DNA from 2 places in the Arthrobacter tumbae genome. Region 2 is predicted to be linked to the other one. Evidence: predicted binding sites of a transcription regulator. Region 2 holds the regulator's gene; the other holds the start of a gene.
The links. The regulator Rex, encoded in region 2, represses fermentation and respiration genes when NADH is low (regulators of the CRP and FNR family bind a similar motif). The targets are predictions, from matches to a motif close to CTTGTGAANNNNTTCACAAG.
Positions count from the first base shown of each region.

Region 1: a site for Rex is predicted at 2,018-2,037, ahead of rhaI (L-rhamnose isomerase). Genes of this name have one in related genera too.

Region 1 is NZ_JAFBCC010000001.1:1,340,560-1,351,030, forward strand. It holds gene JOD47_RS06355 (Gfo/Idh/MocA family protein) at 1-282, opposite strand, end outside; gene JOD47_RS06360 (L-rhamnose mutarotase) at 361-720, opposite strand; gene JOD47_RS06365 (LacI family DNA-binding transcriptional regulator) at 901-1,899, opposite strand; gene rhaI (L-rhamnose isomerase) at 2,153-3,319, shown strand; gene JOD47_RS06375 (bifunctional aldolase/short-chain dehydrogenase) at 3,322-5,358, shown strand; gene JOD47_RS06380 (rhamnulokinase) at 5,368-6,819, shown strand; gene JOD47_RS06385 (Gfo/Idh/MocA family protein) at 6,833-7,942, shown strand; gene JOD47_RS06390 (DUF6807 domain-containing protein) at 7,935-8,840, shown strand; gene JOD47_RS06395 (cupin domain-containing protein) at 8,882-9,574, shown strand; gene JOD47_RS06400 (phosphatase PAP2 family protein) at 9,705-10,471, opposite strand, start outside.
Region 2 is NZ_JAFBCC010000001.1:808,285-818,755, reverse strand. It holds gene JOD47_RS03935 (HAD family hydrolase) at 1-331, opposite strand, end outside; gene JOD47_RS03930 (glutaredoxin family protein) at 490-759, shown strand; gene JOD47_RS03925 (redox-sensing transcriptional repressor Rex) at 931-1,641, shown strand; gene JOD47_RS03920 (hypothetical protein) at 1,693-2,361, opposite strand; gene JOD47_RS03915 (YceI family protein) at 2,477-3,028, opposite strand; gene JOD47_RS03910 (histidine phosphatase family protein) at 3,230-3,895, shown strand; gene JOD47_RS03905 (TlpA family protein disulfide reductase) at 3,982-4,554, shown strand; gene JOD47_RS03900 (cytochrome c biogenesis CcdA family protein) at 4,590-5,357, shown strand; gene resB (cytochrome c biogenesis protein ResB) at 5,389-7,077, shown strand; gene ccsB (c-type cytochrome biogenesis protein CcsB) at 7,077-8,108, shown strand; gene JOD47_RS03885 (response regulator) at 8,125-8,769, opposite strand; gene JOD47_RS03880 (sensor histidine kinase) at 8,762-10,057, opposite strand; gene JOD47_RS03875 (ABC transporter permease) at 10,238-10,471, shown strand, end outside.

The sequences.
Region 1 (10,471 bases), 530 kb from region 2:
AATCACGTGAGCACCGACGTCGAACGCTGCCTTTGTCTGTTCCGCATGTCCGGCCGGCGGAGTGCAGATATGCACGACGTCGATAGCCTCCCTGGCCAGCAACTCCTCCAGCGTGCCGTACCCGACTGCGATGCCGTGGCGGGCGTTGAAGTCGTGGACCCGCTCCTCACTGGGGTCCGCCGAGGCAACCGCGGTGACGCCGGCGATTGCGGCGAGCGCCTCGGCATGGAGATGCGCCACGGCGCCGGTGCCGAGGATGGCGGCGCGAAGAGTGCGGGTCATTGAAAGCTCCTTCCGAGCCAGGATCGCCGGTGCGTGGCACGTTCGTGGGGTCTTCCCGGCGAGCCTGCCATTTACCGGCTACTTTGCGGGCTGCTGATGGCCGACGTGGCCCTTGAGTTGGTCCTCGAGGTGAAAGACCTCTTCGATCTGGACGAACCCTTCGTCCGGTCGACCGTCGAGCTGCACGAAGAACTCGCCCATCTCGGCCTGCCAGCGGGCGTTGACGTCAATCTCGGCCATGGCGCGCTGGGCGGCCGCGAAGTCCTCCGACTCCACATAGCCGATCAGCAGTCCGTCGGGCCGAAGGAAAAGCGAGTAGTTGTTCCAGCCGGTGTCCTTGAGGGCGCGGAGCATGTCCGGCCAGACAGCCGCATGGCGCTCCTTGTACTCCTCGATGCGATCGGGCTTCACCTGCAGCTGGAAGCAGACGCGTTCCATGGTTCTCCTCGTCGAGCGGAAGTGAATCGTTTCACGGCGATGCTACCACCGCGACCTATCGAGTGGCCCAACCTAATCGGAAAGTGGCCCGATCCCACTGAACTTTTGCGCACCTACGGTGACTTGCCAGGCCGTTGAACCCACCGAACCCGCGCAAAAGTTCCCAGAGGACGGGGTGGGCTAGAGGGTGCTCCCGCGGCTGACCAGCTCGGGCTGGAAGATTACCTGGCGGCTCTCGGGCGAGGTTCGGTCAATCGCCTCAAGCAGGAGTTCGACGGCGGTGCGCCCCATCAGCTCCGTTGGCCGCCGCACTGTGGACAGGGGGACAACCGCTGACTGGGCGAAGTCGATGTCGTCATAGCCGATCAGCGCGAGGTCCTCGGGAATCCGCAACCCCCGAATGAGCAGTACAGCCTGCATGACGCCGATAGCCAGGAGGTCGTTGGCGCAGAAGATGCCGTCCGGCAGGCCTTCCCTGCCGCGCTCCGCAAGGAGTTCACCCGCGGCCCGGCCCGCCAGCACGGTCATCGCAGCAGCTTCCACAACCTCGAGCTCGGCATCCGGGTACTCCTCCACAGCCTGCTGCGCTCCGGTCAGACGGTCCGCGACCTGCTGGATATCGGTGGACGCACCGATGAACGCGATGCGCCGCCGTCCCCGCGTCAGCATGTGCTTCACGGCCATATAGCCGCCGGCGACATCGTCCACGGACACCGAACTCACACGCCGCTGCGGATCCACCCGGTCTACGAGGACCACCGGCACGCCATGTGCACGCAGCTGCTCGAGCCGGGAATCGACGTTCCCCACCGGGGAAATCAGGACTCCTTTGACGCGCTGCTGCTCGAAGACATCGAGGTAGCGGCTTTCCCGGCCGGCGTCGTGCCCGCTGTCACCGAGCAGCACCGTGCTGTCCGACTCCGCTGCGCGGTCTTCGGCGGCGCGCGCCAGCGAGGAGAAGAACGGGTTGCTCACGTCGAGGACGATGAGCCCGATGGTGCGGCTGAGCCCGGCACGGAGCTGGCGGGCGGCGTCATTGCGCACGAAACCAAGCTCGGAAATGACACTGAGCACCCGTTCGCGGGTCTTTTCAGCCACGCGGTCCGGGTTGTTGAGCACGTTGGATACCGTGCCGACGGCAACCTGCGCCTGGTCGGCGACGTCCTTGATACTGACCATCCGGGCAGACCCTCGTTTCATGGAAGTGACGCAGCTGGAGGCAAGGGATGTCCGTAAATGTGCAGTCTTCACAAGAATGCTTGACACCACTTATCCCCAAGGATACCTTTGAAACGTGCTAATGAATCGATTCAATATTCGATTCACCTCCTGACCGCCACCGCCGCCCCTTTCAGGCCCAGTGAAAAGTCAGTGCAAAACAACGACGATGCGCGCGGGCTTTGGAGCCGGCAGCTGTAGATGGAGAGAAGTAATGGTTGACCTGAGCCGCATAACGCCAACCCTGGAGAACCTCGCTATCGAGGTGCCGTCCTGGGCCTACGGCAATTCCGGAACCCGTTTCAAGGTGTTCCAGACTCCCGGTACCCCGCGCACTGTGCAGGAGAAGATCGCGGATGCCGCGAAGGTCAATGAACTGACCGGCCTCGCGCCCTCCGTTGCCCTGCACATCCCTTGGGACAAGGTGGAGAACTATGGCGAACTGTCCGAGTACGCGCGCGGCCTCGGCATCACGCTGGGCACTATCAACAGCAACACGTTCCAGGATGACATTTACAAGTTCGGCTCCCTCACCCACAGCGACGCCGCTGTTCGCAACAAGGCGCTGGACCACATGTTCGAGTGCATTGACGTCATGAACGTCACCGGCTCCCAGGACCTGAAGATCTGGCTGGCGGACGGCACTAACTACCCCGGCCAGGGCGACATGCGCTCACGCCAGGACTGGCTGCATGACTCCCTGCAAAAGGTTTACGAGCGCCTCGGCGAGGGCCAGCGCATGGTCCTTGAGTACAAATTCTTCGAACCGGCTTTCTACCATACGGACGTCCCCGACTGGGGAACCTCCTACGCCCACACACTGGCCCTGGGAGAGAAGGCCATGGTCTGCCTCGACACCGGCCACCATGCCCCCGGCACCAATATCGAGTTCATCGTGGCGCAGCTGATCCGCCTCGGCAAGCTCGGATCGTTCGACTTCAATTCCCGCTTCTATGCCGATGATGACCTCATTGTCGGCGCAGCGGATCCGTTCCAGCTGTTCCGCATCATGTACGAGGTGGCCCGCGGCGGCGCACTCGATCCGGCCAGCAACGTGGCCCTCATGCTGGACCAGTGCCACAACCTCGAAGAGAAGATCCCCGGCCAGATCCGCTCCGTGCTGAACGTCCAGGAAATGACTGCCCGCGCGCTCCTCGTTGACCGCACCGCGCTGACCAAGGCGCAGGAAGCAGGCGACGTCCTCGGCGCGCACGCACTCTTCATGGACGCCTTCTACACCGACGTCCGGCCGGCACTCGCCGCGTGGCGTGAATCCCGCGGACTCCCCGCGGACCCGATGGCTGCCTACGCAGCCAGCGGCTACCAGGAAATAATCAACGCGGACCGCGAGGGCGGGCAGCAGGCAGGATGGGGCGCGTAAGCATGAGTAATCAAACAGTTCAGGACCTCATCAACCGGTCCAACCGGCTAGGCGCGGATAAGCGCAACACGAACTACGCCGGCGGCAACACCTCGGCGAAGGGCAGCGACACCGACCCCGTCACGGGTGAAAACGTTGAGCTGCTCTGGGTGAAGGGCTCCGGCGGTGACCTGGGCACCCTCAAGGAGCAGGGCCTGGCGGTACTTCGCCTCGACCGGCTCCGCGCACTCACCAACGTCTACCCCGGCCTTGACCGCGAAGACGAGATGGTCGCCGCGTTCGATTACACCCTCCACGGCAAGGGCGGCGCCGCCCCCTCGATCGACACCGCCATGCACGGCCTCGTCGACGCCGCACACGTTGACCACCTCCACCCGGATTCCGGCATCGCGATCGCCACAGCGGTCGACGGCGAAGCCCTCACCGAGAAGATCTTCGGCGACAGGGTGGTGTGGGTGCCCTGGCGACGCCCGGGCTTCCAGCTCGGCCTGGACATCGCCTCGATCAAGGCCGAGAACCCGCAGGCCGTCGGCACCATCCTCGGCGGACACGGCATCACCGCGTGGGGCGAAACCTCCGACGAGGCCGAGAACAACTCGCTGTGGATGATCGAAACCGCCGAGCGCTACCTCGCCGAGAACGGTGCCTCCAACCCCTTTGGTGAACCCCTCGACGGCTACGCCGCGCTCTCGCCTGAGGAGCGCCGCACGAAGGCCGCTGCCCTCGCGCCGGTGATCCGCGGCCTGGCCTCCACCGACCGGGCGCAGGTGGGGCACTTTACCGACGACGACGTCGTCCTGGACTTTTTGAGCGCGGCTGAACATCCGCGCCTGGCGGCTCTGGGCACCTCCTGCCCGGACCACTTCCTGCGCACCAAGGTCAAGCCACTGGTCTTGGACCTGCCCGCCGACGCCTCCATCGAAGATTCTGTCGCCCGGCTGAAGGAACTCCATAAGGAATACCGTTCGGACTACCAGGCGTACTATGAGCGCCACGCGGATGCGGATTCCCCAGCCATGCGCGGAGCGGACCCGGCGATTGTCCTGGTTCCCGGCGTCGGAATGTTCTCCTACGGGGTCAACAAGCAGACCGCACGCGTGGCCGGTGAGTTCTACATCAACGCAATCAACGTGATGCGCGGTGCTGAGGCGATCTCCACCTACGCCCCCATCGATGAGTCGGAGAAGTTCCGCATCGAGTACTGGGCGCTGGAAGAGGCCAAGCTCGCGCGGATGCCCAAGCCGAAGTCCCATGCCACGCGCATCGCGCTGGTGACCGGCGCCGCCTCGGGCATCGGCAAAGCCATCGCCACCCGCCTCGCAGCCGAAGGTGCGTGCGTGGTCATCGCCGACCTGAACCTCGAGAATGCCGAGAAGGTCGCCGAGGAACTCGGTGGCCCGGACGTCGCCGTCGGCATCCAGGCCGACGTCACTTCCCCCGAGCAGGTCCAGCAAGCGGTCGACGCCGCCGTCCTGGCCTTCGGCGGACTGGACCTCGTGGTCAACAACGCCGGGCTCTCGATCTCCAAGCCGCTGCTCGAGACCTCCGAGAAGGACTGGGATCTGCAGCACAACGTGATGGCGAAGGGCTCGTTCCTTGTCTCCAAGGCCGCCGCGAAGGTCCTGATCGACCAGGAAATGGGCGGGGACATCATCTACATCTCCTCGAAGAACTCCGTTTTCGCCGGCCCGAACAACATCGCCTACTCGGCCACCAAAGCCGACCAGGCCCACCAGGTGCGCCTGCTCGCCGCTGAACTCGGTGAGCACGGGGTCCGCGTCAACGGCATCAACCCCGACGGCGTGGTCCGCGGCTCCGGCATCTTCGCCGGCGGCTGGGGAGCCAAGCGCGCCGCAGTCTACGGGGTGGACGAAGAGAAGCTCGGCGAGTACTACGCCCAGCGGACCCTCCTCAAGCGCGAGGTGCTGCCCGAGAACGTGGCGAACGCCGCCGTCGTGCTCACCTCCGCCGAGCTGTCCCACACCACCGGCCTGCACGTCCCGGTCGATGCCGGCGTCGCCGCCGCCTTCCTCCGCTAGGTCCAGCCGATGAGTCCGGAACCGGCTGTCTACGCAGCCGTCGATATCGGCGCCTCATCCGGCCGGGTCATTCTCGGCCGGATGGGCGCCGACGGTCCCTCCCTCGAAGTTGTGCACCGCTTCCCCAACGGGGTGCAGGAACTCGACGGCGCCCTCCGCTGGAACATCGACGCCCTCTTCGAGGAGGTGCTGCTCGGCCTGACGCTGGCTGGGGAACGGGCGAAAGCCGCCGGCGAGCGGGTGGTCAGCATCGGCGTCGACACCTGGGCGGTGGACTACGGCCTAGTGAACGACGACGGCGCTCTCACCTCCCAGCCGCACAGCTACCGTGACCCGCGCACGGCTGGCGTGGTTGACAAAGTCCACGAAACCGTCCCCTTCGAGCGGCTCTACGAGACGACTGGCCTGCAGTTCCTCCCGTTCAATACGGTCTATCAACTGGCGGCCGAGCCGTCCCTTGAGAACGTCCAGGCGCTGCTGATCCCTGATCTGCTTGGCTTTTGGCTCACGGGCGAACGCCGCTGCGAGATCACGAACGCCTCGACCACCGGGCTGCTCGATGCGGCGACGGGCAACTTTTCGAGCCACCTCCTCGACGCCGTTGAGATACCCCGCAAAATCTTCCCGACCCTGATGGAACCGGGCGAAACCCTGGGCACGCTGCTGCCCTCCATCGCCGAGCGGACCGGGCTGGATCCTGAGACGAAAGTCGTCGCCGTCGGTTCCCACGACACAGCATCCGCCGTGGCAGCGGTGCCCGCGGGTGTAGCCAACTTCGCGTACATCTCTTCCGGCACCTGGTCTCTGGTGGGCGTGGAGCTGCCGGAGCCGATCCTCACCGAGGCTGGCCGCGCCGCAAACTTCACCAACGAACGCGGCGTCGACGGCACCATCCGGTACCTGCGCAACTGCGGCGGGCTGTGGCTGCTGAGCGAGTGCCTGCGGAAATGGGGGCCGTCGGTGACGCTCGAGAACGTCCTTGCGGAAGCAGCTGCGCTGCCCGTCGGCGGCCCACGCATTGACGCCGATTCCGACGACTTCATCGCCCCCGACAACATGCCAAACCGCATCCGCGAGGCGGCAGGCTCCGCGCTTGAGTCTCCCGCCGCCGTCGTCCGCTGCATCCTGGACAGCCTCGCAGAGGTGTACGCGCGGACGCTGGCGCAGGCGGCCGAGCTCAGCGGTAAGCCGATCGACGTCGTACACATAGTCGGCGGTGGGTCACAGAACCGGTTGCTGTGCCAGCTCACCGCGGACGCCGCCGGGCTGCCCGTTCTTGCCGGTCCGGTGGAGGCCACCGCCCTTGGCAACGTGCTGGTTCAGATGCGTGCCGACGGCGCACTCGGGGCGGGCGCACTCGGCGCAGGTGCCACCCTTACCGACATCCGTGCCGCCGTTCGAAGCACGGCCCAGAGCCAGAGTTATGAACCCGCACGACAAACCGAAACAGCACTGACCTAGCAAAGGATTCGCAGTGGCAGTTCGCACCAAACCCATCCGCACCGCCGTCGTTGGAGCCGGAGGCATCGCCCAGGGACAACACCTCCCCGGGCTGCGCGTCCTCGGTGATCGGGTGGAGATCGCGGCAATCGTCGATATGGACGCTGACCGGGCGCGGGAGGTCGCAGCCGAGTGGGGCGCGCCGCACTCCAACACCTCCGTGGCCGGGATGCTTGAGGAGGTGCAGCCGGACCTCGTACTGGTCTGCACGCCGCCCGGATCCCACACTGACGCGGTGATCCGCTCGCTCGACGCCGGCGCGTCGGTCTGGTGCGAAAAGCCGCCGACACTGTCGCTGGCCGAGTACGACGCCATCCTCGAACACGAGGGCGCCGACGGGCCGTATGCCTCCTACGTCTTCCAGCACCGCTTCGGCTCGGCGGCGCGCACGCTCCGCGCGCAGATTGCGGCGGGCGACCTCGGGGCACCCTTGGTGGGCATCTGCCACACGCTCTGGTACCGGGATACCGCCTATTACGACGTCGCGTGGCGGGGTAGGTGGGAGACGGAAGGCGGCGGACCGGCCATGGGCCACGGCATCCACCAGATGGACCTGCTGCTGTCTCTGCTGGGCGACTGGACCGAAATAAACGCCACCATGGCTACCTTGGGCCGTGATGTTGAGACCGAAGACGTCTCCTTTGCGCATGTCACCTTCGAGAGCGGCGCCATTGTCTCCGTGGTGAACAGCGTGCTCTCGCCGCGGGAGACCAGCTATCTGCGCTTCGACTTCGCCGATGCCACTGTGGAGGTCGAGCACCTGTACGGGTATGACAATTCGCACTGGAAGTGGACGCCTGCTCCGCACGTTGAGCCTGCCTCGGTGGAAGCCTGGGCGCCCACCCAGAACCTCGCGAGCTCCCACGCGGTGCAGCTGGAGGAGCTGGTGTCCTCGCTCGAATGCGGCGAGCGCCCGGCGGCTTCGGGGCATGACGGACGCCGGGTGCTTGAGCTGATCGCGGGCCTGTACCAGTCGGCGTTTGAAGGGCGCCGGATCAAGCGGAGTGAACTGACCCGGGAGAATCCGTTCTACTGGTCCATGAACGGTACTTCCGCAACGCTGAAGGAGACACTCGATGCCTGAACTGCAGCTTCGCCGTCCATCCAACAGTGAGCTGGTGATCTCCTGCGGCGCCGTTGACCTGGCGACTTATGTATTCATCCCGCCGGCAACCCGCTCGGAAGCTCCGAAGCCGTACCTGCACCCGCTGCGGACGCTGAGCGGTGCGCCGCTCACCGGCTTCCGCCCGTGGGATCACCGCTGGCACAAGGGCCTACAGATGACCTGGTCCCACGTTTCGGGGCAGAACTTCTGGGGCGGGCCGACGTTCTCTCCGGAGACCGATTACCAGTGGCGGGACAACCTGGGCACCATTGAGCACGACGGTTTCCCGGGGCTGTCCGCCTCGCCTGACCGGATCTCGCTGGGTGAAGCCCTGACGTGGCGCAACTCCGCCGGCGAGCGCTGGCTCTCGGAGCAGCGCGAGACCGTCTTCTCCAGCGTCGATGTGCAGGAGCAGTCCTGGCAACTGGACTTCACCACCGAGTTGACCAACGTGTCGGACCGTTCCCTTGATCTTGGCAGCCCCACCACGCACGGCCGCGCCAACGCCGGGTACACCGGTTTCTTCTGGCGCGGTCCGCGCAGCTGGACCGGCTGCTCGATCCTCGGACCCGAGGGTGCCGATGGCGAAGCGATGATGGGCGCCTCTGCGCCCTGGATCGCCCTCGCCGGGCAGAATGACGAGCTCGACGGCGGTGCCACCATCGTTGCGCTGGCCGGGACGTCGTCGTCGGCGGTTCCGCTCAAGTGGTTTGTCCGCAGCGAACCATTCGCGGCGCTGGCCCCCTCCCCCGCTTTCGACGAGGAGATCACGCTTGCACCCGGGGAGTCGCTGCGGCTCCAGCACCGGTACGTCTTCGTGGACCGGATCTGCGAGCGCGACGACATCGAGCGGATTGCGAAGGGCGCGTCCCTGTGAGCGAGTCGCCGCGCGTCCCACTGTTTCCGGGATCGGTCGGCATGAGCGACCTGCGGGTCTACGAGTGGGCGACCGCTGACGGGCACCATGGGGGGACGCCGCACCTGCACACGGTGTCGAACGAGGGGTACGTGGTGATCGGCGGATCAGGTGAGGTGCACACGCTCTCCTCCGAGGGCTACGCGCGAGACCCGCTGAGTGCCGGCTCGGTGCTGTGGTTCAGCCCGGGCACGGTGCACCGGCTCATCAACACCGGGGACCTGCACATCCTGACGATCATGCAGAACTCGGGGCTTCCCGAGGCGGGGGACGCAGTGCTGACGTTTCCGCTGGAGATTGTTTCCGACGCCGGCAGGTACCGGTCAGCGGTCACGTTGCCTGAGGGCAGCGAGGCGGAGCGCGGCGAGGCCGCCCGTCGTCGTCGTGATTTGGCAATCGAGGGCTACGCGGACCTGCTGGCTGCGCTGGAGAGCGGCGACCGCGGTCCGCTGGAGGCGTTCTACGTCGCCGCGGCCGCGCTGGTGCAGCCTCGTGTGGAGGAGTGGACGAAACTGTGGACGGACACGGTGCTTGCGGATGTCGAGACGACCCGCGCGCAGCTGACCTCCCTCGCGGAAGGCGACGCTTCGCACCTGGGCGGCGCCGCCGTCGTACGTGCCGTGCCGCGGCCTGAGCCGCGCGCCTTTGGGATGTGCGGGCGGCTGGGGATCTGGGACGCCGACCGGCGCTCCTAACCTCTGCCGACTCCTCTGCCGACTCACCTCCGCAAAAGTGCCGGTAACCGGCAGGATCGTGGGGACGTCCCCACGATCCTGACAATCACCGGCGCGTTTGCGTGCGGCAGGTTCGCGTTACCGACCGGGGTTAACCCAGGCGCGGGGCTGCTGCCTGGGCTGTCGCGGGATCAGGCAGTTGTGACCGAGCGGCCCTGGTTCGACCGACGGCCAGTGCCGCCAACCACACCGAGAGTCCTCCGATGACCAAACCGGCAGGAACGTCGACGATATAGTGCCATCCGAAGTAGACGGTTGCTACCGACGTCAAGGCAACAAAGGCCCATAGAGCCCAGCGAAGCAGCTTGGGCAGGCGCGCCAGGTGCGCAACCAGTGCCGCCGTAAAGACCACGGAGACGTGGAGCGAGGCGAAGGCGGCGATCCCGTGCACGTCTTGCGTGGCATGGGGGTCGGCCAGCACTTCGACGCGGTTACGCCATAGACCCTCCTGCAAACCGGCGACGGCGGTGTCGGGCAAGTCCGCGAACGTTCCGGGATGCACATAGATCGGCCCCAGCGAGGGAAGCGTGTAGTAGCTAACCGCGCCGAGGAGCCAGTTGAAGCTGAGCGCGGTGACATACCAGGCCCCCAGGGAAAGGTTGTCGAACCAGATCAGCGCTGCGGCAAGCGAAAGCGGAACGAATAGCATGTAGAACATGTACACCGCAGACAGAACTGTGGCGCTGATGCCCGTTCCGAGAAGCTCGTGAAGTATGTCTCCGGGATACTGACCGCCCACCAGCAGACGGTCGGAAGCAAGTAACAGCATGTCCTCACGGCGCTCCTGGAGGAAGGGCAGGAAGCTCTTGAAGTTCCGGTAGGCGACGTACGAAAGATAGAAAACCGTCAGCCCCGCCA
Region 2 (10,471 bases):
CTTCGCCAAGGGCCAGCACATCTTCGTGCGCAATGCCGATGGCGAAGGCAAGGGCGGCGTCCCGGACGGCATGAATGTCCGTCATGTTCTCGCCACGCATCACGAAGCGCAGCTGTTTCCAGGCCAGCCCGGCAGCGAAACGGAGTGTGAAAGCCCGCCGCTGGTACATCTTGCGCGCCACATGGAAGAGACTGGCGCCCCGCATCATGGTGTTGTCGACGTCGAAAAAGGCTGCCTCTCCTGCCGGGCCGCCCAGCGGAGAAGCTTCGGCAGGCACAGTCTCCGTGGAGGACCCGGGCTCGACTGCGGGTCGGAGGCTGGCTGCGGACATAGCACGAGTCTAATCACTGGTTGGCCTTCGGAGTGTTTGAGGACGCTGACTGTCGCGCGTCGATCTCTCACACCCCCTGTGGCGTCTTGAACCGGGGCAAATGGGTGCCCAGGGCCTGGCATTCGGTGCGGGACCGCCGGCCGGTAAGCTAATAGACCATGACTCAGCAGACCCAGCCGCCTGCCGCGAACTGGAACTCCGGCCTCGTGCTGGTGACCAGACCGGACTGCCATCTGTGCCAAGCTGCCCGGGAGACGTTAGGCCGGGTGGCATCTGAATTGGGCGTCGTTTGGCGGGAAGAGTCGATAGCCGACCACGCCGAGTTGCTTGAACGGTTTTGGGAAGAGGTGCCCGTCCTGCTCCTCGACGGCGTCCAGCGGGACTTCTGGACTATCGACGAAGTGCGCCTGCGCAGGCTCCTCACCTAGCAGCCGGCTGTGCCCAGCATTCAGGGTGTGCTCACCGTCCACCGTTGCATCCGGACTTTGAGGGCTTCGCGCCGGGACCTAAAGTGGGAATATCCCGCCGTCATCCTCCGGCGGGCGGGCGGAGCAGTCCCGGCCGCCGGCGAACAATGACGGAGAGATGAACCAGTGACCATGTCGGAGCTTCCCGGATTACGGTCCGCCGCGGGCGATCAGCAGGGCAGGCAGATTCCGCCTGCATCGCTCGCCCGTCTGACCATTTATCTGCGCGCCCTGAATTCCCTCTTGGCGGAGGGGATTGAACGAGTGTCTTCGGAGGAACTTGCTGACGCGGCGGGCGTGAACTCACCGATGCTTCGCAAGGACCTCTCTTACCTTGGTTCCTACGGAACGCGGGGCGTCGGCTATGACGTCCAGTACCTGAACAGCCAGATCTCCACCGCTCTTGGGCTGACCCAGGACTGGCGGGTGGCCATCGTGGGCGCCGGCAATTTGGGTCGGGCGCTCGCCGGATACTCAGGGTTCCAGTCGCGGGGCTTCGAGGTGGTCGCGCTGTTTGACGCCGATCAGATGATCGTCGGCACCGAAGTCGGCTGGCTGCGTGTCAGTCCGGTGCAGGATCTGGCAACCGTTCTCCACAGAACGCGTGCCAACATGGCTGTTCTTGCTGTGCCTGCGGGCGTCGCCCAACAGCTGTGCGACGAACTGGTTGAAGCCGGTATTACGAGCATCCTGAGTTTCGCGCCCGTAGTGCTGCAGGTTCCTGGCCAGGTGCAGCTGCGCAAGGTGGACATGGCTACGGAACTGCAGATCCTCGCCTACCACGCGCAGCGGGCGCAGGAACCGGATCTTGATGCCGGTTCCAGCGCCCGCGCGGCCCAGTAGGCGAAGCAAGCCCAGCCACTGCCTGTGGCCGGCCCAATAAGCGTCAGCGCACTAGTGCGTGATTTGCTGCCGCTTGAAGTAGGCGTTAGACGGCTTGAGCCAGCACAGCACTACTCCGGCGACTCCAAGCAGTACCACGAGGACGTTCAGCGCGATCGAGAATCCGCTTGGCTGCAAGCTTTGTCCACCCAGCTGCTCCTGGACTTCTGAGTTGCCCTGCAGTGCGGCGAGCGTCACCCAGCTCATGATCATGAGCAGAACGGAAATTCCTGCAAGAACGGTGGCGGTGATGCGCGCCCAGTTGTGTCCCTTGCGGATGAAGACGGCCAGCAGTACATAGACGCCGGTGGTGAGGATGCCGACGACTATTCCTATGCCGACGCCGATTGCAGCCGCTCCCGCCGGCCCGCCGGTGGTGCCTGATCCCATGAGGGTGGTGATGAAGTTCAGCACCCCGGCGGCGATGATCAGCCAGAAAGCCAGATTGACTTCCCTGGGAAGCGGTGGCCGCGCCTCCTCCGGCATGCGGGCTGCACTGGGGTAGGCATACCCTGCGGGCTGGGCCGATTGATAGGAATACGGAGATGCAGGCTTCTGCGGTTCGGGGGACAAACCCGATCCTGAGTTCTGGGTGGGTCCGGGCTCAGCGGGATTCAGTGGGTCAGTTCCGGAGAGCTGATGCGGATCGCGTTCTGACGGGTCGTGTGATGGCGTACTCATGCGCTCAGCGTACCGCCGTGATGCTTCCACCCCCGGGGTTTAAGGACAGAAAAAACGAGGGGGCGTACCGGAAAGCCCGGCACGCCCCCTCCAAGGGAATCGCTGAAACGAGTCTCTAGTTTGCTGAGGGTGCCACGAAAGCAGCGTCGAGGTTGATGGTCACCTTGTCGCCGACCAGAACACCGCCGGTCTCAAGAGCTGCATTCCAAGTCAGGCCGAACTCCTTGCGGGAGATAACCGTCTGGCCGGAGAATCCGGCGCGGGTGGCTCCGAAGGGGTCAACAGCAACGCCGTTGAACTCGGTGTCGATGGCAACTTCCTTGGTGATCCCACGGATGGTGAGGTCGCCGATGAGCTTGTAGGTCTCGCCCGCGCCTTCGACGCGCCTGGACACGAAGGTCATCTCGGGGAACTGCTCAGCGTCGAAGAAGTCGCCGCCACGCACATGGGCATCGCGGTTCTCATCGTTCGAGTTGAAGGATTCGGTCTTGATGGTCGCGGTGATCTTGGAATCCTCGAGTGAGGATCCAACCTGCAGGGTGGCGTCGACGGTGTCGAAGTTTCCGCGTACCTTGCTGATTCCGGCGTGGCGAACGCTGAAACCGACTTCGCTGTGCGAGGCGTCGAAGTTCCAGGTGCCCTGAGTGAGTCCGGTGGGAATAGCCATGATGTTTCTCCTGATCTGCCGTGCTTTGGATTGGTGTGCGGCCGAGGTGGCCGAACGGGCGTGTACCTCTATAAACATGCATTTGCATCTTTTATTCCAGAGATTGCTTCAATGTTCAAATATTTTCTCCACCGTCCGCTTCCGGCGGGGCTCTTGAGACCGATTTAGCCCTCTGACGTGAGGGATGCGAAACTTGATGACATGCCCTCAGCCACCGTTCACCTCGTGCGCCACGGCGAAGTCCACAACCCGGACGGGATCCTCTACGGACGCCTGCCCGAGTTCCACCTGTCAGAGCTCGGTCGGGAGATGGCCGAGCGGGTTGCAGGCTACTTCGCAGAGCGCAGGAACGACGGCGCCGACATCGTGCATCTGGTCGCCTCACCTCTCACCCGCGCACAGGAAACCGCTGAGCCGACAGCTCGCGAGCTGGGCCTGACTGTTGTGACCGATGAGCGCATCATCGAAGCGGAGAACCGGTTCGAAGGCATGGCGCAGGTCGCCCAGCAGATCAGGCACCCGAGGCACTGGAAGTCCCTGCGGAACCCGTTCACACCATCCTGGGGTGAACCGTACAGTGCCCAGGTTGAACGCGTGATGTCCGCGGTCCATGACGCACGCACTGCGGCGCTGGAAGCTACAGGCGGCACGGACGCCGAAGCGATCATGGTCAGCCACCAGTTGCCCATCTGGGTTGCCCGGCTCGCCGCGGAGAACAGGCGCCTGTGGCATGATCCGCGCCAGCGTAAATGCACGCTGAGCTCCGTGACCTCCCTCTACTTCGACGGCGACCAGCTCACCGGCGTGCGGTATGAGGAGCCCTGTGCAGATCTTCTGCCCCGCGCGAAGAACATCCCGGGAGCGTAATACAATTACTACACGTTGTAGAACTCGTGGAAGCCGTTGTGACTCAAACTAAAGCTGCCCCGCGCCGCCGTCCCGGCCGCACGCTGATGCGCCTTGCCGCGTCGGCAATTGCCGCCGTCGTCGTGCTGTCGGGCTGTGCTGCACAAGACCCGCTGGCCCAACAGGCGGCGGAAGGCAGCAACAAGAATTACATTGCCGGCGACGGCTCCGTCACGGAGTACGCCGTCGCAGAGCGCGGTGAGCCGGTTGCAATCGAGGGCACGCTCTACAACGGTGAGACGGTTTCCTCCTCCGCATGGCCGGGCGGCGTGACGGTCCTGAATTTCTGGTATGCAGCCTGCGCGCCCTGCCGGGAAGAGGCTCCGGACCTCGTTGCCCTGCATGAGGAGTACCAGTCGGAGGACGTGCAGTTCTACGGCGTCAATATCCGGGACGGCCAGAAGAATGCCGAGGCTTTCGAGCGCAACTTCGGCATTCCCTACCCCAGCTTCAACGACTCCGACGGCGGCGTCCTCCTGGCGATGACCAGTTACGTACCGCCGCAGGCTGTGCCGACCACTCTCGTGCTCGACAAAGAGGGTCGCGTGTCGGCCCGCATTCTGGGCCTGGTCGACAAGGGAACCCTCAGCGCGCTCATTGACTCCGCGCTGGCCGAGTAGTGGCTGTGACCGCCTCTCTCCCACTCGGTGCCGCCATGGCCCTGGCACCAGCCGGGAATGCCTTCGCCGACACCGTGCTGAACGGTTCGATGCTCCTTGCGTTGCCCGTGGCGCTCCTCGCAGGCCTCGTCTCCTTTGTGTCGCCGTGCGTGTTGCCGCTGGTGCCCGGATATCTGGGCTACGTCAGCGGCCTCACCGGGGTGGACCTGGAGCAGCAGAGGCGCGGACGGATGGTGGTCGGTATCGGGCTGTTCGTCGTCGGGTTCTCCGCCGTGTTCATGGCGTACGGTGCGCTCTTCGGACAGCTCGGAGCGTGGATGGCAGGCTCCCAGGAGTGGCTGATCCGGATCTTCGGGCTCGTGGTGATTGTGCTCGGCATCGTCTTCATGGGCGGATTCTCCTGGTTCCAGCAGGACCGGAAGCTCCATGCCCGCGTACCGAGCGGCCTCTGGGGAGCGCCGCTGCTGGGTCTCACGTTCGGTCTGGGCTGGGCCCCCTGCATCGGACCGACCCTGTCCGCGGTGCAGCTGCTTGCTTTCTCCAACGACGGCGCCAGCGCTGCCAAAGGTGCACTCCTCACCTTTGTGTACTGCCTCGGCCTCGGACTGCCGTTCCTGCTGATCGCCCTCGGACTGCGGCGTGGAATGGGAGCCATGAAGTTCTTCCGGCGCCACCGGCTGCTGCTGCAGCGAACTGGTGGCGGAATGCTGATACTGGTCGGCGTGCTCATGGCCTCCGGTGTCTGGAACGTGTGGATCAACGACCTTCAGCAGTGGCTCGGCGGCGTCACCCTTCCGATCTGAACGACTGATGGCTAAATCAAAGGAAGATTCAATGGCAACGAAGGACCGAGAAGACGGCGTCGCGCTGCCCGCTCTTGGGTTCCTCGGCACCGTGCGCTGGATGTGGACCCAGCTGACCAGCATGCGTACGGCCCTCTTCCTGCTGCTCCTGCTCGCGGTCGCCGCTGTACCCGGTTCGCTCTTCCCGCAGCGCCCGGCAAATCCGGCCGTCGTGACCCAGTACATTCAGAACAACCCGGAGACCGGGCCGATCCTGGACTGGTTCCAGCTGTTCGATGTCTACTCGTCCGTTTGGTTCTCAGCGATCTACCTGCTCCTGTTCATCTCGCTGATCGGATGCGTGATCCCGCGGGCAATGGTCCACGGCCGTGCCTGGCGGTCGAAGCCGCCCCGGACCCCCAGCAGGCTCTCGCGGATGCCGGCTCACGGGACGTTCGTCCTGCCGGTCGCGCAAGAGTCCCAGCCCAGCGGGCAGGAAGGCGGGCGGCCCACCTCGGCCGGTGCCGCCGTCGTCGACGCTTCAGTCGTGCTGAAGAAGCGCGGCTACCGCGTGGACGTGCGCGACGAGAACAGCGCCCGGCCCTCCGTCGGTGCGGAGCGGGGCTTCCTGAAGGAATTCGGGAACCTGGTGTTCCACGTGTCGCTGATCGGCGTGCTCGTTTCCGTTGCCGTGGGCGGGCTGTTCGGGTACCGGGGGCAGAAGATCCTGATCGAGGGTGAGACCTTCGTGAACACGTTGGTGGGCTACGATTCCTTCACACCGGGCACCAACTTCTCCGAGAACAATCTGGATCCGTACTCGATCACGCTCGAGAACTTCGACGTGCAGTTCGACCGGCAGCTCACGCACTACGGTCAGCCAATCGACTTCACCGCCACCATGACCACCAGAACCGCTCCCGGGGTTGAACCGGAAGAGCGGATCCTGAAGGTCAACGAGCCGCTGACTATCGGCGGCACCAGCGTGTACCTGGTCGGAAATGGCTACGCTCCCGTCATCACGGTGCGCGACGGCGAGGGGAACATCGCGCACCAGGGCCCCGTTGTGTCGATTCCGCAGGACGGACTGTTCACGTCCCTCATTGTGCTGAAGGTTCCGGACGCACAACCGGACCAGCTCGGTTTTGTCGGGTTCTTCCTGCCCACGGCGGCAGTAGACGAGAACGGTGTGTCCTTCTCCCGTGACCCGGACCCGTTCCTGCCGCAGCTGAACCTCAACTCCTACTACGGCGACCTCGGGCTGGATGAGGGCGACCCGCAGAATGTCTATGTTCTGGACACTGACCCACTGACCGAGTTGAACAGTCGGAACAGCGAAGCCGGCGGCATTGTGCTCGACGCCGGCGAAACCTTCGAGCTACCCGAGGGCAAGGGTTCCATCACCTTCGACGGGCTGCGCCGTTATGCGGCCCTGGACATCACGCATGACCCGGCCGAGCTCGGCGCCCTGGTGTTTTCCTCCCTCGCCCTGGCAGGACTGAGCGCGTCCCTGTTCATCGGGCGCCGCCGGGTCTGGATAGCGACGGGCACGCGCACGGACGGCAGCATCACGGTGGAGTACGGTCTGCTGGCCCGCGGTGAAGATCACCGTCTGGCCGGCGAGGGGGCAGCGATCGAGAAACTGCTCCGGGAACGCTGGCTGGCAGGCAGCACCGAAGACGACGAGAATGAGACAGCGCACGTGGGGGCGCCAACGCACGGAACCGGTAAGGACAACTGATGCAGAACATAAACCAGACCCTGGGACAGTACAGCGAGCTGTTCATGCTGCTCGCTGCCCTGGCATACACAGTCGGGTTCCTCGCTTTCACCTGGGACCTCGTCAAGAGCAGCCGTCGCATTCGCGAGATCGAAGCCGGCCTCGCCGAATCCGCGAATGACCGGGAGTTGGTGCTCGCCGGCGCTGTGGCCGGGGGCAAGCGCGGAAAGGCAGCCGCTGACGGTGCTCCAGCGGGTTCAACCGCCGACGACGCCATGGACTATCAGGGCGAGCGACGCTCTGCCGCGCGCATCGCCGTTGCCCTTACCATCGTGGCTTCAGCGATCCATGCAGTGGCTGTTGTCACCCGAGGTGTTGCCGCCGGGCGCGTGCCGTGGGGCAACATGTACGAGTTCTGCACCACCGGCGGTCTGGTGGTCGCCGTCGTCTTCCTGTTGGTGCTCACACGTAAGGACCTGCGCTTCCTCGGAACCTTCGTGATTGGTCTCGTGGTGGTCATGCTGTGCGCAGCCACGATCGGATTCCCGACGCCGGTGGCCAACCTGGTGCCCGCGCTGCAGAGCTACTGGCTCATCATCCACGTGTCCGTGGCAGTCGCAGCGTCAGCCCTCTTCACCCTGACCTTCGCGATGTCGGTGCTGCAGCTGATCCAGGCGAGCCGGGTGGCACGGCTCGCCGCCGGCGATGATGACCGGCTGCCGTTCATGCGGCTGGTTCCCTCGGCGCTGAGCCTGGAGAACCTCTCCTACCGGATCAACGCAATCGCTTTCGTGCTCTGGACCTTCACCCTCATGGCCGGTGCCATCTGGGCGGAGAAGGCCTGGGGCCGGTATTGGGGCTGGGACACCAAGGAAGTGTGGACCTTCGTGATCTGGGTGGTCTACGCCGGCTACCTCCACGCCCGCGCAACCCGCGGATGGACCGGGACGAGGGCCGCGTGGCTCTCGATCGTGGGCTATCTGTGCATCGTCTTCAACTTCACGATCGTGAACATCTACTTCTCGGGACTGCACAGCTACGCCGGCGTCTAATCGCGAAGTTAAGCGGTCAGCTCCGGATGATGCGCTGCTGCCTCGCCGTTGAGATGGCGGCGGTGCGGTTGTCCACACCGAGCTTGTCGTAGATGTGGACCAAATGCGTCTTCACGGTTGCCTCACTGATGAACAGCTCCTTCGCGATACCCCGGTTCGGCATGCCGGTTGCAAGGAGTTCCAGCAGTTGAATCTCACGTTTGCTCAGAGACGTCGTCGGGCTCGAGATCCGGCCCATCAAACGCGCGGCCACCTCCGGCGCGAGCGCTGTCTGTCCCCGGGCGGCTGACTGCACTGCCCGACGGATCTCTTCCGGCGGAGCGTCCTTCAGGAGGTAGCCGCCCGCACCGGCCTCCACGGCAGCGATGATGTCCGCGTCGGTGTCGTAGGTGGTCAGGATCAGTACCTGCGGTGGGTCCTCCAGCGCGCGGATGCTCCGGGTGGCGGTGACGCCGTCCATGCCTTCGCCCATCTGCAGGTCCATGAGCACAACGTCCACCGGCTGGTCGAGGGCAGCCCGTTTCCGCACCTCTGCCACGGCGGCGGCGCCATCAGCGACGTCCCCGGCCACGAAGACGCCGTCGAAGTCGTTGAGCATTGCCCGCAGGCCGGCGCGGACAACCGGATGGTCATCCACCAGAAGAACCCGGATCTCAGTCATCCGCCGTCCCGTCGTCGAACGGCAGCAGGGGCAAACGGATGCCGACGACGGTGCCCTCGCCCGCCTCGGATTCGATCTCGATAGCTCCGCCCAACGCTGTGATCCGCTCCCGAAGGGCCCTCAGCCCAAACCCGGTGCCGTCTGTCCTCTCTACCGCAGACGCCAGCGCCGTATCTACGTCAAACCCCCTGCCGTTGTCGTAGATATCGAGCGCCACCTCTGAGCCCACGAAGGTGAGTGTGACGACGGCGGTTCCGGCACTGGAGTGCCGCAGGGAGTTCGACAGGGCTGACTGCGCCGCACGCAGCAGGGCAACCTCGTAGGGAGCCGGCATCCGGATGGGCGCGCCGTCGAGCTCGAACCGGCAGCGCAGGCCGATGCCCTGGGCCGCCGCCTGCTGCTCGACGCTGGCGCAGGTTCTGCGCAGGCTGCCGACGAGGAACTCGGGATCACCCTCCGCCGCACTCAACCCGCGGACAAAGCGGCGCGCGTCAGTGAGATTGTCAGACGCCGCCTGCTGCACCGTGCGGATGCGTTCCCGTGCCGTATTCGTTGCTCCGGCGTCCAACGAAGCTTCGGCTGCCCGCGAGATGAGGACGATGCTGGACAGGCCCTGCGCCAGCGTGTCATGGATTTCGCGGGCCAGACGCTCCCGCTCGGTGAGCACTCCGGCCTGGTGCTGTGTGCGTGCAAGCTCGGAACGCGTCCGCCGGAGTTCCTCGAGCGCCTGCCGCTGGTTGACGCCCTCGAGATAGAGGCTCTGGTAGACGACCGTCATGACCACGGCGAAGACCGCTCCGAACATCGGGCCGAGGATCATCGGCACCTGCAGTTCCCCCTGGCGTTCCCATTGGGCGGCAATGACCACGCCGGTCAGGAGGACGATCGCGACCACGGCATGCCTGGTGCTGAGCAGGTGCAGGTGAAGGAAGAACAGGGCGAAGGCCAGCCAGGAAAAGTCGGCGCTGAGCATCATCAGGACAACCCAGAGTCCGGTGACTCCGGCCAGCCAGAACCGTGCGTAACGCGGTACACGCGACGACGACGGCGTCCCCGGCTGCTGCTTCGCAGCCCGCCTCTCCCTGACGGTCCCCGCCAGGTACAAACCGCCGAGACACAGGGAGATCAGAAGAGCCGGATACACCACGGCGGGGCCGGGTTCTGAAACCAGTGTCGCCGCCACTCCCACCAGGAGCAGTGCCAGGAAACCGGCGTGCAGGGTGATCCGGAGCATCCGCAGAACGGCTGGCGCAGCCATGTATCCAGCCGGGCTCGCGGGGTCTCGCATACAGCCACCCTAGCTGCGCCCGGTGGACGTGACATCAACCGAACGGTTGACCGCCGGGTCAACCGGTAAGAGCTAAGCAGATCAACCGGAGCCCCGATGTAGCGAGGCAAGCAGGGATGGAGAGTTGAAGGTGAGCGGCAGGCGTCGGCTCACCACAAGGCATGCGGAGGATGACAAACGATGTACTTAGCTTTACGGGATCTCAGGTTCGCCAAGGGGCGGTTCGCCCTGATGGGTACCGTCGTCGGGTTGATCACTTTCCTGCTGGTGATGCTCTCCGGTCTGACCGCAGGCCTGGCCAACCAGTCGACGTCGGCAATCGCCGGGTTGAACGCCGACACGATCGTCTTCGGAGCACCTGCCGGCAATGAGCCGGCTGCTTCCTATCCTGAATCCCAGGTGGGCGGGGAGCAG